DNA from 2 places in the Streptomyces sp. NPDC101776 genome. Region 2 is predicted to be linked to the other one. Evidence: riboswitches for the same ligand, from Rfam matches in the RefSeq annotation. Region 2 holds a riboswitch; the other holds the start of a gene.
The links. Region 2 has a riboswitch for cobalamin ahead of metE (5-methyltetrahydropteroyltriglutamate--homocysteine S-methyltransferase). Riboswitches for the same ligand answer to the same signal wherever they lie in the genome.
Positions count from the first base shown of each region.

Region 1: linked by a shared signal. The riboswitch ahead of ACIRRY_RS45405 (ribonucleoside-diphosphate reductase subunit alpha) and the one ahead of metE (5-methyltetrahydropteroyltriglutamate--homocysteine S-methyltransferase) in region 2 are both predicted to bind cobalamin.

Region 1 is NZ_JBIWMV010000026.1:35,046-39,433, forward strand. Features, by position in the region: gene ACIRRY_RS45405 (ribonucleoside-diphosphate reductase subunit alpha) at 1-2,307, opposite strand, end outside; cobalamin riboswitch at 2,432-2,573, opposite strand; gene ACIRRY_RS45410 (GNAT family N-acetyltransferase) at 2,609-3,115, opposite strand; gene mctP (monocarboxylate uptake permease MctP) at 3,245-4,388, opposite strand, start outside.
Region 2 is NZ_JBIWMV010000001.1:59,497-63,884, reverse strand. Features, by position in the region: gene scpA (methylmalonyl-CoA mutase) at 1-822, shown strand, start outside; gene meaB (methylmalonyl Co-A mutase-associated GTPase MeaB) at 819-1,811, shown strand; cobalamin riboswitch at 1,908-2,134, shown strand; gene metE (5-methyltetrahydropteroyltriglutamate--homocysteine S-methyltransferase) at 2,275-4,388, shown strand, end outside.

The DNA.
Region 1 (4,388 bases), on a different contig from region 2:
CGCCGGGCGGGAGCGCAGGTAGTACGTCGTCTTCAGGCCCTGCTTCCAGGCGTACGCGTACATCGAGGAGAGCTTGCCGATCGTCGGCGTCTCCAGGAACAGGTTCAGGGACTGGGACTGGTCCAGGAACGGGGTGCGGGCGGCGGCCATGTCGATCAGGCCGCGCTGCGGGATCTCCCACGCGGTGCGGTACAGGGCGCGCACGTCGGCCGGGATCCAACTGAAGTCCTGCACCGAGCCGTTGGCGTCGCGCAGCGCCTCGCGGGTGCGGGCGTCCCACACGCCGAGCTGCTTCAGCTCGTTCACCAGGTACGAGTTGACCTGGAGGAACTCACCCGACAGCGTCTCGCGCTTGAAGAGGTTCGAGACCTGCGGCTCGATGCACTCGTAGACGCCCGCGATGGACGCGATGGTGGCCGTGGGTGCGATCGCCAGCAACAGGCTGTTGCGCATGCCGACTTGGGCGATACGTTCCCGCAGCGCGGCCCAGCGCTCCGGCCAGGTCAGCTCCACGTCGTAGTGGTCGGGGTGCAGGACACCCCTCGCCGTACGGGTCTTCTCCCAGGCCGGGAGCGGGCCGTTGCGCTCGGCGAGGTCGGCGGAGGCCTCGTACGCGGCGAGCATGATGCGCTCGGAGATACGGGTCGAAAGCGCCTGCGCCTGCGGGGAGTCGAAGGGGACGCGGAGTTTGAAGAAGACGTCCTGGAGGCCCATCGCGCCGAGGCCGACCGGGCGCCAGCGGGCGTTGGAACGGCCCGCCTGCTCGGTCGGGTAGAAGTTGATGTCGACCACGCGGTCCAGGAACGTGACGGCGGTGCGGACCGTCTCGTCCAGCCGCTCCCAGTCGATGTCGCCGTTCGCTTGGTCGACGAACGCGCCCAGGTTCACCGAGCCCAGGTTGCAGACCGCCGTCTCGCCGTCGTCCGTGACCTCCAGGATCTCCGTGCAGAGGTTGGAGGAGTGGACCGTGTGGCCCGGCTCGGCCGTCTGGTTGGCGGTGCGGTTGGCCGCGTCCTTGAAGGTCATCCAGCCGTTGCCGGTCTGCGCGAGGGTGCGCATCATGCGGCCGTAGAGGTCACGGGCCGGGATGGTCTTCTTGGCCAGGCCCCGCGCCTCCGCCTTGCGGTAGGCCGCGTCGAACTCGCCGCCCCACAGGTCGACCAGCTCGGGCACGTCGGCGGGGGAGAACAGCGACCAGACGCCGTTCTCGTTCACCCGGCGCATGAACTCGTCCGGGATCCAGTGCGCCAGGTTCAGGTTGTGCGTACGGCGGGCGTCCTCACCGGTGTTGTCCCGCAGTTCGAGGAACTCCTCGATGTCGGAGTGCCAGGTCTCCAGGTACACCGCGGCCGCGCCCTTGCGCCGGCCGCCCTGGTTCACCGCGGCCACCGAGGCGTCCAGCGTCTTCAGGAACGGGACGATGCCGTTGGAGTGCCCGTTCGTGCCCCGGATCAGCGAACCGCGGCTGCGGATACGGGAGTACGACAGTCCGATGCCGCCGGCGTGCTTCGAGAGGCGGGCGACCTGGTGGTAGCGGTCGTAGATGGAGTCCAGCTCGTCCAGCGGGGAGTCGAGGAGGTAGCAGGACGACATCTGGGGGTGCCGGGTACCGGAGTTGAAGAGCGTGGGGGAGGAGGGGAGGTAGTCGAGGCGGCTCATCAGGCGGTAGAGCGCGGCGACTTCGTCCAGGGCGCGGGTCGAGTCGTCCTCCGCCAGACCGGCCGCCACGCGCAGCATGAAGTGCTGGGGGGTCTCGATGACCTTGCGGGTGATCGGGTGGCGGAGGAGGTAGCGGCTGTGGAGGGTGCGCAGGCCGAAGTAGCCGAAGCGGTCGTCGGCGCCCTCATCGAAGGAGGCGGCGATCAGCGCGTCGAGACGGGCCGCGTGCAGCGTCACGAACTCGGCGGTGCGGTCCGCGATCAGGCCCTCGCGGTGGCCCACGGCGACGGACTCGGTGAACGTCGTGACGCCCTGCGAGGCGGCCTCGGCGGCGATGCTGATCGTCAGCAGCCGGGCGGCGAGCCGGGAGTAGACGGGGTCCTCGGAGATGAGGCCGGCGGAGGCCTCCGTGGCCAGTTCGCGCAGTTCCGTCAGGTCCGCGCGCGCGGACCGGCCGCGCAACGTGGCGGCGGCGACCCGGCCCGGGTCGGCGTCGGGAAGGTCGGCGGTCAGCTCGGTCAGGGTCCGCAGGATCGCGGTGCCGGGGCCGTCGGCCCCGGGAACGACCGCTCCGGGAACGGCGGTTCCGGCCGCGGTGTCCTCGGTCGCCTGGATCGCTGATGCCGGCTCTGCTGGCGCGATGGTCACGGTGGGGCTCTCCCTCGCTCGGCACGGGGCCTTGCGGAGGGCAGGCGGCAGTACACGAGCGCACGGGGCGTCGCGTCCACCGGCCCACTCCACGAGGCCCGGACGTCATACGCCCTGACCGGGTGGCCGGGCGCGCGCCGTCGGCAGGTCCTCGGACTGGCCAGGCGTGCATATGCACGCAAGTACACCGTTGCGGGACAGTTCCGGATTCGCACCGGATTCCCCTGCGGCGACAGCGAGCACGAGCATACATCTTGTGCTCGCCTGTCACGCCACCACCAGATGTTGTGTCGCGGCGGTTTCAGAGTGTCAGTTGATAGGTGAGCAGAGTGAGATCGTCCAGGTGTGGCACGGGATTCCAGTCCCGCTCGGGTGTGCGGACGAAACCTAGGCGTTCGTAGATGCGGTGGGCCGCGTGCATGGAGGACTGGGTCGACAGGACGATGGTTGTGCAGCCCTCGGTGGCTCGGGCGCGGGTCACGCAGGCGCGGACGAGGGCCTCTCCCGCGCCTCGACCGCGGGCCGTGCGGGCTACCGCGAGGGCGCGGATCTCGGACTCGCCGGGGCGGGCGATGTCGGCGACGGGGCCGGGGCCGTTGACGAAGGTGACGCCGCCGAGGAGGTGGTCGCCGTCCATCGCGACGAGGACCTCGGCCGCGGCGGCTCGTTTCGCTACGTCCTTGAGTACGGGGAGGTAGGGGTCTTCGTCGCCGTAGTCGAGGAGGCCGTCCTGGAGGTAGGCCTGTGCGGTGATCTCTCCCAGGGGTTCGTACTCGGTGGGGTCTGCTCGGCGGATGAGGATGTCCATGGGGGTGAGTGTGTACGACAACGGGCCGCCGAGGGGGTGCTCTCGGTGGCCCGCTGCGGGTTCGTCGTGGCTGGTCGCGCCCACGCGGCGGAGCCGCACATTGATACAGCCCCGCGCCCCTAGGGGGTGTCAGTGGCCGGCGATTACGGGGAGCTCCTCTTTTACTCCCGGGTCGCCCGCGTCTGCCGTGTAGTCCCCGGGGCTCGTCTCGTCGACGCCCTCCGGGGCCTTGGCCGCCTTCAGCACGAACGTCAGGACCACCGTGACTACGACGTTCAGGACGAACGCCGTCAGGCCGATGTAGCCGATCTCGCCGATGCCGGGGATCTCCTTGGACGAGCCGCCGAAGTGATCCTGGGTCGGGGAGGCGACGCCGTAGGCCGCGAGGGTGCCGTAGAGCATGCCCACCGCCCAGCCGGTGAGGAGGGCCCAGCGGTGGAACCAGCGGGTGAAGAGGCCGCCCACCAGGGACGGGAAGGTCTGGAGGATCCAGATGCCGCCCAGGAGCTGGAAGTTGATGGCGACTGTCTTGTCCATCGTCAGGACGAAGGCCAGGGCGCCGACCTTCACCAGGAGGGAGACCAGCTTGGAGACCTTGGTCTCCTGGGCCGGGGTCGCGTCCGGGTTGATGAAGTCCTTGTAGATGTTGCGGGTGAAGAGGTTCGCCGCCGCGATGGACATGATGGCCGCGGGGACGAGCGCGCCGATACCGATCGCCGCGAAGGCCACGCCCGCGAACCAGTCCGGGAACATGTTCTCGAAGAGCTGCGGGATCGCCAACTGGCCGTTGGTCACCTTGACTCCGGCCGCGATCGCCATGAAGCCGAGCAGTGCGAGCAGGCCCAGCATCAGTGAATACAGGGGCAGGATCGTGGTGTTGCGGCGGATCACGTTGCGGCTCTTGGAGGAGAGCGTCGCCGTGATCGAGTGCGGGTACATGAAGAGGGCCAGTGCCGAGCCCAACGCCAGTGTGGCGTACGTCCATTGGCCCGCCGGGGCGGGGACCAGTCCGCCCGCTCCGGCCGCCTTGAACTTGGCTCCCGCCGCGCTGAAGATGTCGTCGAAGCCGCCGAGCTTGATCGGGATGTAGATGATCGCCACCGTGATCACGATGTAGATCAGGCCGTCCTTCACGAACGCGATCAGCGCGGGGGCGCGAAGGCCGGACGAGTAGGTGTAAGCGGCCAGCACGGCGAACGCGATCAGCAGCGGCAGGTCCTTCACGAACCAGTTGGAGCTGGCGCTGCCGCCCACCCCCATGACGTCCAACACG
Region 2 (4,388 bases):
CGCACCCAGGCCCGCATCGACTCCGGACGCCAGCCGGTCATCGGCGTCAACAAGTACCGCGTGGAGACCGACGAGCAGATCGACGTCCTCAAGGTCGACAACTCCTCCGTCCGCACCCAACAGATCGAGAAACTACGGCGGTTGCGCGCCGAGCGCGACGAACAGGCCACCCAGGACGCCCTGCACGCCCTGACCCGGGCCGCCGGGAGCACCGGCAACCTCCTGGAGCTGGCGGTCAACGCGGCCCGCGCGAAGGCGACGGTCGGCGAGATCTCCGACGCGCTGGAGAAGGTGTACGGGCGGCACGCGAGCCAGATCCGTACGATCTCCGGTGTGTACCGCACCGAAGCCGGCGAGTCCCCGTCCGTGGAACGCACCCGCACCCTGGTGAGCGCCTTCGAGGAGTCCGAGGGCCGTCGCCCCCGCATCCTGGTCGCCAAGATGGGCCAGGACGGCCACGACCGCGGCCAGAAGGTGATCGCCACCGCCTTCGCCGACCTCGGCTTCGACGTCGACGTCGGCCCCCTCTTCCAGACCCCCGGCGAGGTGGCCCGCCAGGCCGTAGAGGCGGACGTACACATCGTCGGAGTGTCGTCCCTCGCCGCCGGACACCTCACCCTCGTACCGGCGTTGAAGGAGTCCCTCGCCGAGGAGGGCCGCGAGGACATCATGATCGTGGTCGGCGGGGTGATCCCTCCCCAAGATGTCCCCACGCTCCTGGAGATGGGCGCGGCGGCCGTGTTCCCGCCCGGGACGGTGATCCCGGACGCGGCCTACGACCTGGTGCAGCGCCTGGCCGCCGACCTCGGGCACACCCTGTGATCGAGCTCGACACCTATGTGAAGGGCGTGCTCGACGGAAAACGGGCGCTGGTGGCCCGAGCCATCACCCTCGTCGAGTCTACCAAGCCCCAACACCGGGTCATGGCCCAGGAGTTGCTGACCGCACTGCTCCCGCACAGCGGCCGGGCCCGGCGCATCGGCATCAGCGGTGTCCCGGGCGTGGGCAAGTCGACGTTCATCGACGCGTTCGGCACGCTGCTGACCTCGCTCGACTTCCGGGTCGCGGTACTGGCCGTCGACCCGTCCTCGACCCGCACGGGCGGCTCGATCCTCGGCGACAAGACCCGCATGGAACGCCTGGCCGTGGACCCCGCGGCCTTCGTCCGCCCCTCCCCCACCGCCGGCACGCTGGGCGGCGTCGCGAAGGCGACCCGCGAGTCCATCGTGGTGATGGAGGCGGCGGGCTACGACGTCGTCCTCGTCGAGACGGTAGGCGTGGGCCAGTCCGAGACGGCGGTCGCCAACATGGTCGACTCCTTCCTCCTGTTGACTCTGGCCCGCACGGGCGACCAGCTACAGGGCATCAAGAAGGGCGTCCTGGAGTTGGCGGACGTCATCGCCGTCAACAAGGCGGACGGCCCCCACGAGCGCGACGCGAAGAGCGCGGCGCGTGAACTGGCGGGCGCGCTGAGGCTGATGCATCCCGTCGACGCGGCCTGGACGCCGCCGGTGCTGAGTTGCAGCGCACGAGAGGGAACAGGCCTGGACACGATCTGGGAACGCCTGGAACAACACCGGTCCCTGCTGGAGTCCACCGGCCGCCTGGCGGCAAAGCGCAGCGAGCAACAGGTGGACTGGACGTGGACGATGGTCCGCGAGGAGCTGTTGGGCAGGCTGCACTCGGATCCGGCGGTACGCGCGTTGGCTCCGGACCTCGAACGCCAGGTACGCGAGGGCGAGTCGACGGCAACTTTGGCGGCAGAGGAAATCCTGCGAGCCTTCGAATCCCGGGGACCCCAAGCTACCTAGGGGCGCGGGGCCATATCGATATGCGGCTCCGCCGCGGGGCGCGCCCAGCCCCCACCGGGCCGCAGCAAAAGATCGACGCACAAGACCCCCACCCCTTAGGCTGGCCGCGCAGCTGGTTCGCCCCGTCAGCCAGACGGACGCGTCGCAAGAGGGAACCCGGTGAAACTCCGGGACTGCCCCGCAGCGGTAAGCAGGAACGACCGCCGTCATACGCACTGGGCCCACAACAGGACCTGGGAAGCGACGGCCAGTAGGTGTCCTCCGGTGAGAAAAGGAGGACGTGCCCGCAAGTCCGAAGACCTGCCAACTGCCCGCACGCGAAGCATTCACGCGCGGAATCCCGGTGACCTCGTGGGCGGGTCGGCGTACATACCGGCGGGCACAACAACCCCCGGTCTGACGTTCCTTCGCGCCCCCGTCCCGTACCGGGATCTCAGGGAGACATCTCGCGAAGGAGAGTTCCGTGACAGCGACAGCGAAGCCCGCACGGTCCACCGTGTACGGCTACCCCCGCCAGGGCAGGGGCCGTGAACTGAAGAAGGCGATCGAGGGCTACTGGAAGGGCCGCGTCGACGCCGACACCCACCGGGCCACCGCCACCGAACTGCGCCGCGCGAACTGGCGGCACCTGACCGACGCCGGCGTCCACGAGGTACCGACCGGCGACTTCTCGTACTACGACCACGTCCTGGACACCAGCGTCATGGTCGGCGCGATCCCCGCACGCCACCGCGCCGCCGTCGAACTCGACGCGCTGGACGGGTACTTCGCGATGGCGCGCGGCACGCAGGACGTGGCGCCGCTGGAGATGACGAAGTGGTTCGACACGAACTACCACTATCTGGTGCCGGAGTTGGCCCCGGACACCGTCTTCACCACCGACTCCACCAAGCAGGTCGCGGAATTCAGGGAAGCCCTCGCCCTCGGCCTGAACCCACGCCCGGTGCTGGTCGGCCCGGTGACCTACCTCCTGCTCGCCAAGCCCGCCCCGGGCGCCCCCGCGGACTTCGACCCGCTGACCCTGCTGGACCGGCTGCTGCCGGTGTACGCCGAGGTCCTCGCCGATCTGCGGGCGGCGGGCGCGGAGTGGGCGCAGCTCGACGAGCCCGCCCTGGTCCAGGACCGCACCCCGGCCGAACTGAACGCCGCCGCCCGCGCCTACCGCGACCTGGGAGGCGCCACCGATCGCCCGAAGCTCCTGGTCGCCTCCTACTTCGACCAACTCGGCGACGCACTGACGGTGTTGGCGAAGGCCCCGGTGGAGGGGCTCGCGCTCGACTTCACCGAGTCCGCCGCCGCCAACCTGGACGCCCTGGCCGCGGTGGGCGGGCTGCCCGGCAAGCGGCTGGTCGCGGGTGTCGTCAACGGCCGTAACGTCTGGGTCAACGACCTCACCAAGTCCCTGGCCACGCTGGGGACGTTGCTCGGGCTGGCCGACCAGGTCGACGTGGCCGCCTCCTGCTCGCTGCTGCACGTCCCGCTCGACGCCGCCGCCGAGCGGGACATCGAGCCGCAGATCCTGCGCTGGCTGGCGTTCGCGCGGCAGAAGACGGGCGAGATCGTCACGCTCGCCAAGGGGCTGGCCCAGGGCACCGACACGATCGCCGCCGAACTCGCCGCGAACCGCGCCGACTTGGCGTCCCGCGCGGGTTCGTCGCTGACCCGCGACCCCGCCGTACGGGCCCGGGCGGCCGCCGTCACGGACGCCGATGCCCGCCGTGCTCAGCCGTACGCCGAGCGGACCGTGGCGCAGCGCGCGCATCTCGGGCTGCCGTCGCTGCCGACGACGACCATCGGCTCGTTCCCGCAGACCGCCGAACTGCGCACCGCACGGGCCGACTTGAGGGCGCGGCGGATCGACACGGCCGGGTACGAGGAGCGGATCAGGGCCGAGATCCAGGAGGTGATCACGTTCCAGGAGAAGACCGGCCTGGACGTCCTGGTGCACGGTGAGCCCGAACGCAACGACATGGTCCAGTACTTCGCCGAGCAGCTGACGGGCTACCTCGCCACCCAGCACGGCTGGGTCCAGTCGTACGGCACGCGGTACGTCCGGCCGCCGATCCTGGCCGGCGACATCTCGCGGCCGGAACCGATGACGGTGCGCTGGACGACGTACGCCCAGTCGCTCACCTCACGCCCGGTCAAGGGCATGCTGACCGGGCCGGTCACCATGCTCGCCTGGTCCTTCGTCCGGGACGACCAGCCGCTCGGGGACACCGCCCGGCAGGTCGCCCTGGCTCTGCGCGACGAGGTCAACGACCTTGAGGCGGCCGGGACTTCGGTCGTCCAGGTCGACGAGCCCGCGCTGCGGGAGACCCTGCCGCTGCGGGCGGCGGACCGGGCGGCGTATCTCGCCTGGGCGACGGAGTCGTTCCGGCTGACCACCGCCGGGGTACGGCCGGACACGCAGATCCACACGCACATGTGCTACGCCGAGTTCGGTGACATCGTCCAGGCCATCGACGATCTCGACGCGGACGTCATCAGCCTGGAGGCGGCCCGCTCGCACATGCAGGTTGCCCGTGAGCTGGCCGGGCACGGCTATCCGCGTGAGGCGGGACCGGGTGTCTACGA